2 regions of the Streptomyces sp. NBC_00885 genome follow, and region 1 is predicted to be linked to the other one. Evidence: riboswitches for the same ligand, from Rfam matches in the RefSeq annotation. Region 1 holds a riboswitch; the other holds the start of a gene.
The links. Region 1 has a riboswitch for thiamine pyrophosphate ahead of OHA61_RS09965 (thiamine ABC transporter substrate binding subunit). Riboswitches for the same ligand answer to the same signal wherever they lie in the genome.

Region 1 (4,268 bases):
CCCGGTCCAGATCCACCATGAACCTGTGGTCGCCGCGTACGCGAAGTACGCAGTTCCCCGTCTCGAACATCGGGTCTTCATGACGGATCACTCTCTGTCCGACCACCGCGTGGCACTGGCCAGGGCTGTGATCGACTTTATTGACCGGAGCGTGGTGTAGCGAGGTAGCCCGGGAGCGCGACGGCGGATGATGCGGCAGGGACGTCCACAGCCGGAACAGGGCCGGCGCCCCGGTTGCGCGGTGCAAGACGATCGGTGCATTGCCCACGTCTTGGGGCTGTGACGGCTGCGCGGTTCACAGCACGCCGAGGTCTGTGTCTGGTCGGCAGTACGGGCATGCCGTGATTCCGTCTTCTGTGATTGCGCGGAGTGCCTGCTCGCGGGTCAGCCGTTTCGTGGGGTTGCCGGCCATGCGGCAGTCGATCGTGTGCACCGCGTCCGGGCTGGGTTTGCCACCTGCCCGTAGCATCGACAGCTTCCATGCAGGCTCGCGTGGGGGCAGAGTGCGTGCCGCGCGCGCAGCGGCTGCCTCCTGGCGCTCCAGTTCCGCGATGGATTCGTCGGTGCGGCGCAGTTGCCACGCGAGCCACTGGCGGACGCTGCGCAGGCGGTCCAGTCGAGGCATCTGTTCGGACATGTGTTCGAGTCTAGGTCGCGACCGTGCTGGTCCGACAGGGAGGCCACGGCGGGGGAGAGGTTCGCCATGCCGTCGTCGTCGGCCCCAGTAGGTTCGCTCGCGCTCCCCGCTGGCCCCCTGGCCAGCCAGAACGCTCTCCGGGCTGGGCCGTCTGTGGGCCGTCTGAGGGTGCCCACCAGTGACCGACAACGACCGACAACGCCCACCCCGCAAGCCGACGGCCCCAGGTCACGGGAATCCTTCTGCGACACTGGTGGGACCATGCCCAAGCCCGGAGAACTCACTTTCGTCGCGCCCCGCGGTGCCAAGAAGCCCCCGCGGCATCTCGCCGACCTCACGCCCGCCGAGCGCAAGGACGCCGTCGCCGCGATCGGCGAGAAGCCGTTTCGTGCCAAGCAGCTCTCGCAGCACTACTTCGCGCGGTACGCCCACGACCCCACCCAATGGACCGACATCCCCGCGTCCGCGCGCGAGAAGCTCGCCGCCGAGCTGCTGCCGGATCTTATGTCCGTCGTGCGGCACATCTCGTGCGACGAGGACACCACCCGTAAGACCCTGTGGCGGCTTCACGACGGCACGCTTGTCGAGTCCGTGCTCATGCGCTACCCGGACCGGGTGACCATGTGCATCTCCTCGCAGGCCGGCTGCGGGATGAACTGCCCCTTCTGCGCCACCGGGCAGGCGGGGCTCGACCGCAATCTGTCGACCGCCGAGATCGTGCACCAGATCGTCGACGGGATGCGCGCCCTGCGTGACGGCGAGGTGCCCGGAGGCCCGGCGCGGCTGTCCAACATCGTCTTCATGGGCATGGGCGAGCCGCTCGCCAACTACAAGCGGGTCGTCGGCTCCATCCGCCGTCTCACCGACCCCGAGCCGGACGGTCTCGGTCTCTCGCAGCGCGGGATCACCGTCTCCACCGTCGGTCTGGTGCCCGCGATGCTGCGCTTCGCCGACGAGGGCTTCAAGTGCCGCCTCGCCGTCTCGCTGCACGCGCCGGACGACGAGCTGCGTGACACCCTGGTCCCGGTCAACACGCGCTGGAAGGTCCGCGAGGTCCTGGACGCGGCATGGGAGTACGCGGAGAAGTCAGGCCGCCGTATCTCCATCGAATACGCTCTGATCAGGGACATCAATGATCAGGCATGGCGGGGCGATCTGCTGGGCCGCCTGCTCAAGGGCAAGCGCGTCCACGTGAATCTGATCCCGCTCAACCCGACGCCGGGCTCGAAGTGGACGGCATCGCGCCCCGAGGACGAAAAGGCCTTCGTGGAGGCGATCGCGGCCCACGGCGTGCCCGTGACCGTACGGGACACCCGTGGCCAGGAGATCGACGGAGCGTGCGGACAGCTCGCGGCGTCCGAGCGGTAGTCTGGGCTCGAACATTTGCATATTCCGACAGGGGAGCGCCACAGCGCTGAGAGTGCGGCACATGCTTGGAAACAAGCACGTGGTCGCAGACCCTCTGAACCTTGCCCAGGTCATTCTGGGTAGGAAGTTCGGTCATCACTCAAGCTGTTGCGCCCTGCTCACGCCATGTGAGCAGGGCCGCGTCTCTTCCTGGTCACTCCAGGAGGAATTCAGTGAGCACCACCAAGAAGGTGGCGGTTTCCGCCATCGCCGTCGCGCTCGGCGTCTCGACGCTCGCCGCGTGCGGGGAGTCCGAGGACTCCGCCACGGGCAGCGGTCCGAAGTCCAAGACCGTGACGCTCGTCAGCCATGACTCGTTCGTCGCCTCGCCCGCCGTACTGAAGCAGTTCACCAAGGAGACCGGCTACACGGTCAAGGTGCTCCAGAGCGGCGACGCCGGCGCCGCCCTCAACAAGGAGATCCTCACCAAGGGCTCCCCGCAGGGCGATGTCTTCTTCGGCGTCGACAACACCCTCCTCTCGCGCGCCCTGGACAACGACCTGTTCACGCCGTACGAGGCCAAGGGCCTGGACCAGGTGCCCGACGAGGTGCAGCTCGACAAGGACAAGCACCGCGTCACGCCCGTCGACACCGGCGACATCTGCGTCAACTACGACAAGAAGTACTTCGCCGACAAAAAGCTGGCTCCGCCGCAGTCCTTCGACGACCTGATCAAGCCCGAGTACAAGAACCTGCTGGTCACGGAGAACGCGGCGACCTCGTCGCCCGGCCTCGGCTTCCTCCTCGGCAGCATAGGCAAGTACGGCGAGGACGGCTGGCAGGACTACTGGAAGAAGCTGAAGAGCAACGGCGTCAAGGTCGTCGACGGCTGGGAGCAGGCGTACAACAACGAGTTCTCCGGTTCCGCCGGTGGCAAGAAGGCCAAGGCGGACCGCCCGCTGGTCGTCTCGTACGCCTCCAGCCCGCCGGCCGAGGTGGTCTTCGCCAAGCCGCAGCCGACCGAGGCGCCCACCGGCGTCGCGACCGGAACCTGCTTCCGTCAGACGGAGTTCGCGGGACTCCTGAGCGGCGCGAAGAACGAGGAGGGCGGCAAGGCCCTGCTGGACTTCCTGATCTCCAAGCAGTTCCAGGAGGACATGCCGCTCAACATGTTCGTCTACCCGGTGGTCAAGGGCGCGAAGCTGCCCGAGGCGTTCACCAAGTTCGGCGCCGTCGTCGACAAGCCGGAGACCGTCGCTCCCGACAAGATCGCCAAGAACCGTGAGCAGTGGGTCCAGTCATGGTCCTCGCTCGTAGTGAAGTAACGAAGTCCGTCCCGGGTTCCGTCCGCGGTTCCGTCCGGGGGAATGCGGCGCGGCTCGGGCTGATGGCCGGGCCCGCCGTGTTCTTCGCGGTCTTCTTCGCCTACCCCGTCGTCTCGATCGTCGGCCGCGGTCTCCAGGTCGACGGGGTATGGCAGTTCGGGCGGATCGGCGAGGTGCTGAGCCGTGCCGACATCCAGCGCGTGCTGTGGTTCACCGCCTGGCAGGCGCTCGCCTCCACCGCGCTCACGCTGCTGATCGCGCTGCCCGCAGCGTATGTCTTCGCTCGCTTCGACTTCCCGGGCAAGCAGCTGCTGCGGGCGGTGGTGACCGTTCCGTTCGTGCTGCCGACCGTCGTCGTCGGGACCGCGTTCCTGGCGCTCCTCGGCCGTGGCGGACTGCTGGATGAGCTGTGGGGCGTCCGGCTGGACACCACGGTGTGGGCGATTTTGCTCGCGCATGTCTTCTTCAACTACGCCGTGGTCGTACGGACCGTGGGCGGTCTGTGGTCCCAGCTCGACCCGCGTCAGGAGGAAGCCGCCAGGGTGCTGGGTGCCGGGCGGTTCACGGCCTGGCGGCGGGTGACGCTGCCCGCGCTCGGACCCGCCGTGGCCGCCGCAGCCCTGATGGTCTTCCTCTTCACCTTCACCTCGTTCGGTGTCGTACAGATCCTCGGCGGACCGACCTTCTCGACGCTGGAGGTGGAGATCTACCGGCAGACGGCCCAGCTGCTGGATCTGCCCACGGCGGCCGTGCTCACGCTGGTTCAGTTCGCCGCGGTCGGCGCGATCCTGGCGGTGCACGCGTCGACGGTCCGGCGGCGGGAGACCGCGCTCAAGCTGGTCGACCCGGCTCAGACCGCGCGCCGGCCGCGCGGCCCCCGGCAGTGGGCGCTGCTCGGCGGGGTCCTGCTCACCGTGCTGTTGCTGATCCTGGTGCCCCTCGGAGTGCTTGTCGAACGC
Region 2 (4,268 bases), 4.1 Mb from region 1:
GGGGCAGGCCCCCAGACCCCCGGTACGCGCTTCGCGCGTGTCCTCAAACGCCGGACGGGCTGAATTTCAGCCCCGCCGGCGTTTGAGGAGCGGGGTCTGGGGCGGAGCCCCAGTTCGGGAAGGGGCGGGGTGGGGAACAAGCCCGCGCAGCGGTCAGAACGCCGGGCGTTCCGGGTCCAGGGCCGCCCGGCCCTCGACCGGCGACGACGCCTCCGCGAAGTGCCGCCGCGGAATCCGCCCCGCCCGCCGCGCCAGCCGCCCCGCCTCCACCGCGTGCCGCATCGCCTCCGCCATCAGCACCGGCTCCTGCGCCCGGGTGACCGCCGATGCCAGCATCACCGCCGCGCAGCCCAGTTCCATCGCGAGCGCGGCGTCGGACGCCGTACCGGCCCCGGCGTCCAGAATCACCGGCACGCGCGCGTGCTCGACGATCAGCTGGAAGTTGTGCGGGTTGCGGATGCCCAGGCCGGAGCCGATCGGTGAGCCCAGAGGCATGATCGCCGCGCAGCCCACATCCTGGAGCTTCCGGGCCAGCACCGGGTCGTCGTTGGTGTACGGCAGCACCGTGAAGCCGTCGTCGACCAGGGTCTCCGCGGCCTCCAGCAGCTCGATCGGATCCGGCAGCAGCGTGCGCTCGTCCGCGACGACCTCCAGCTTGATCCAGTCCGTGCCGAGCGCCTCACGCGCGAGACGCGCGGTCAGGACGGCCTCGCCCGCGGTGAAGCAGCCCGCCGTATTGGGCAGGACCCGGATGTTCAGCTTCTCCAGGACGGACAGGACGGAGCCCTGGACGGTCGGATCGAGGCGCCGCATCGCGACGGTGGTGAGTTCTGTGCCGCTCGCGGCGAGGGAGCGTTCGAGTTTGTCGAGGCTGGGTGCCCCGCCCGTACCCATGATCAGCCGGGAGTTGAACGAGGTGTCGCCGATGGTCAGACGGTCGTCGGCCACCCTGCTCAGCCTCCCTGCACGGCGGTGAGAACCTCGACGCGATCGCCGTCGCCGAGCAGCGTGCCCGACCACTGGCCGCGCGGGACGACCGCCTCGTTGACGGCTGCGGCGACCCCGGACGGCGCGGCCGTGAGTGCCCCGACCAGGGTGTCCAGGGTGGTTCCGGCGGCGAGCTCGCGGGCCTCGCCGTTGACGGAGACGGAGATGGACACGGAGACGTTCATGCGGGCTGCTCCAGACGCACGGGAGAGAAACGCAGCGGCGTGAAGGCACGCGCCTCGTCCGGCAGCACGCCGGTCGCCAGCAGCTCGGCCAGCACATCGCCGGTGACGGGGGTCAGGAGCACCCCGTTGCGGTAGTGGCCGGTGGCCAGATGGAGACCGGGCAGGGCGCTCGGGCCGAGCAGCGGCGCATTGTCGGGGGAGGCGGGCCGCAGCCCTGCGCGGGTCTCGGTGAGCGGCAGCTCGGTGATGCCGGGCACCAGTTCGTGCGCGTCGCGCAGCAGCTCGTAGACCCCGCCGGCGGTGACCGTCCTGTCCCAGCCGAGTTCCTCGCTCGTCGCGCCGATCACCAGCTCGCCGTTCTCGCGCGGCACCAGATAGACATCGCTGCCGCGCACGACGGCCCGCACGGTCCGGGACAGGAAGGGGGCGTGCGTCCTGGGCACGGTCAGCCGCAGGACCTGGCCCTTTACCGGCCGTACGGGGGGAAGCACCTCTGCCGGTACGCCGCCCAGCAGGCCGCTGAGGCTGCCGCCCGCCAGGACGACCTGGTCCGCGGTGAGCTCCTCGCCTTCAGTCAGTACGGCTCCGGCCGCCCGGTCCCGTACCACCGAAAGCCGTTCGGCCCAGCCCCGGTGGAAGATCACCCCGGCGCGCTCGCAGGCCGTCACGAGCGCCCCTGCCAGCCGTCGCGGATCGACCTGATGGTCGCCGTCCACCCGCAGGCCCCCGCGTACGCCGGGCGCGAGCATCGGTTCGAGGCGACGGCACTCGCGCCCGCTCAGCCATTCAGACTCCAGGCCGGACCGGTGCTGGAGGGCGTGCAGTTCACGCAGATGCGCCCGGTCGTCGGCGTCGAGTGCGACGGCGAGCGTGCCGCATGCGCGGTAGCCGACCGACTGCCCGCTCGCCTCCTCCAGCTCGGCAACGAAGGCCGGATAGCGGCGCCCCGATTCGAGATTCAGGCCGAGCAGGGTCTGCTCTCCGTAGTGAAGCTCGGTGACGGCGGCCAGCATGCCCGCGGCGACCTGTGCGGCCCCGCCGCCCGGCTCGGGATCGGCGAGCGCAACCCGCAGTCCGCGCTGTGCGGCTCGCCAGGCCGTGACCAGACCGATGATTCCGCCCCCGATGACGAGGACGTCTGAAGTGCGCGTTTCGGAAATACGCGACATGGGCGTCCAGCCCCTCCCTTCGCCGGCATGACCCGGATCAGGTTCGTACGGTCGGAGGCCGCCCAGCCTCCCTCTCAGCCCGGTGCGTCCGGGCTCCCGCGAGTGCCTTACGGTGGCCACCCTAACCCCAGCCCTCAACTCGCAGTAAGGGAGCAGGCGCTGTGACGGTCGCCGGCGTGCGGCGGCGCGGGCGTCGCCGAACACGCTTCCTGACGGACAGTCAGATGCGTAAGGTTGCAGGGTGAGCGAGCAGCAGCAGACAGCACAGGCAGCGCGGCGCGTGGTCGTCGTCGGCGCGGGAATGGCCGGGGTCCAGACCGCCGTGGCCCTGCGCGAACAGGGCTTCACCGGACCCGTCATCCTGATCGGCGCCGAGCCCCACCAGCCGTACGACAGGCCGCCCCTCTCCAAGGCGATCCTGCTCGGCAAGGCCGAGGGCTCGGCCTTCGAGGTCGACTTCGAGGCACTCGGCATCGAGCTGCGGCTGGGCTGCGAGGTGCACGGCGTACGCCCGGACGATCATGAACTGGACACCGAGGCGGGAGCCGCCCCGTACGACGTCCTGGTCATCGCCAGCGGCGCGGAGCCGATCACGCTGCCGGGCGCCGAGGGCGTTGCCGGGGTTCATCTGCTGCGCACCCTCGACGATGCCGCACGGCTGCGCCCCGTCCTTGCCGAGCAGAACGACATAGTGGTCGTCGGCGCGGGCTGGATCGGCGCGGAATTCGCCACGGCCGCCCGCGAGGCCGGCTGCACCGTCACCGTCGTCGAGGCGGCCGACCGGCCGCTCGCGGGCGCCCTGCCCGCAGAGGTCGCCGCCCCGATGACCGACTGGTACGCGCAGTACGGCGTCGAACTCATCACCCACGCGCGCGTGGCCGGCATCGAGCCCGGAACGGTGATCCTCGCGGACGGCCGTGAGCTCGCGGCCGGAGCCGTGGTCGTCGGCATCGGCGCGCGCCCCGCCACCGGCTGGCTCGCGGGCTCCGGCATCGCGCTCGGCCCGGACGGCGCAATCACCGCGGACGAGCATCTGCGCACCTCGCTGCCCGATGTGTACGCGGTCGGCGACTGTGCCTCCTTCCCGTCCGGCCGCTACGGCGAACGGCTGCTCGTGCACCACTGGGACAACGCCCTGCAGGGGCCGCGCACGGTGGCCGCCAACGTCATCGCGAGCGCTCGCCGGGAGCCGGAGCAGATCTACGACCCGGTGCCGTACTTCTGGTCCGAACAGTTCGGCCGTTTCGTGCAGTACGCGGGCCACCACGCCACCGCCGACACGATGGTGTGGCGCGGCGATCCGGCGGACGCCGCCTGGACCGTGCTGTGGCTGCGCGAGGGCGCCCTGGTCGCACTCCTCGCCGTCGGCAGGGCCCGCGATCTGGCGCAGGGACGCAAGCTCATCCTGGCCGGCGCGCGGCTGGACCCGGACCTCGCGACCGATCCGTCCGTCCCTCTGAAGACAGCGGCACGGACGTAGTCCGGGCAGGGTCCGGGTACCGACTGTCAGTCCGGGATGGCACGCTTGTCCTGTGACCGAGATTGACGCAAAGATCGATGCTCTCGTCCCCGCCTGGCTCCACCTTCCCGACATCGCGGAAATGCTCGATGTCGAGGTGACACGCGTACGGCAGCTGGTCAAGGAAGGCCAGCTGATCGCCGTGCGCCGTGGTGAGAACCGGGCGCTTCAGGTGCCTGCCGCCTTCATCGACGGCAACAAGGTGGTCAAGGGTCTCGCCGGGACCCTGACTCTCCTGAGGGACGACGGCTTCACCGACGAAGAGATGCTGGAGTGGCTCTTCACTCCCGACCCGAGCCTGCCGGGCACGCCTGCGCAGGCGCTCAGCGAGAATCGCGGCACGGAGGTGAAGCGCCGGGCCCAGGCGCTCGCCGTCTGACCTGCCTTCCGGAGTGCTGAGCGTCCGGT

Region 2: it holds a riboswitch for thiamine pyrophosphate, as region 1 does, so the genes downstream of both, thiO (glycine oxidase ThiO) here and OHA61_RS09965 (thiamine ABC transporter substrate binding subunit) in region 1, are expected to answer to the same signal.

What each region holds. Positions count from the first base shown of each region.
Region 1 covers NZ_CP108796.1:2,295,583-2,299,850, reverse strand. The annotation lists gene OHA61_RS09980 (alpha/beta hydrolase family protein) at 1-160, shown strand, start outside; gene OHA61_RS09975 (DUF6233 domain-containing protein) at 296-637, opposite strand; gene rlmN (23S rRNA (adenine(2503)-C(2))-methyltransferase RlmN) at 899-2,005, shown strand; TPP riboswitch at 2,025-2,149, shown strand; gene OHA61_RS09965 (thiamine ABC transporter substrate binding subunit) at 2,218-3,309, shown strand; gene OHA61_RS09960 (ABC transporter permease) at 3,372-4,268, shown strand, end outside.
Region 2 covers NZ_CP108796.1:6,436,255-6,440,522, forward strand. The annotation lists gene OHA61_RS29160 (thiazole synthase) at 154-948, opposite strand; gene thiS (sulfur carrier protein ThiS) at 954-1,172, opposite strand; gene thiO (glycine oxidase ThiO) at 1,169-2,341, opposite strand; TPP riboswitch at 2,339-2,451, opposite strand; gene OHA61_RS29175 (NAD(P)/FAD-dependent oxidoreductase) at 2,583-3,821, shown strand; gene OHA61_RS29180 (Rv2175c family DNA-binding protein) at 3,874-4,239, shown strand.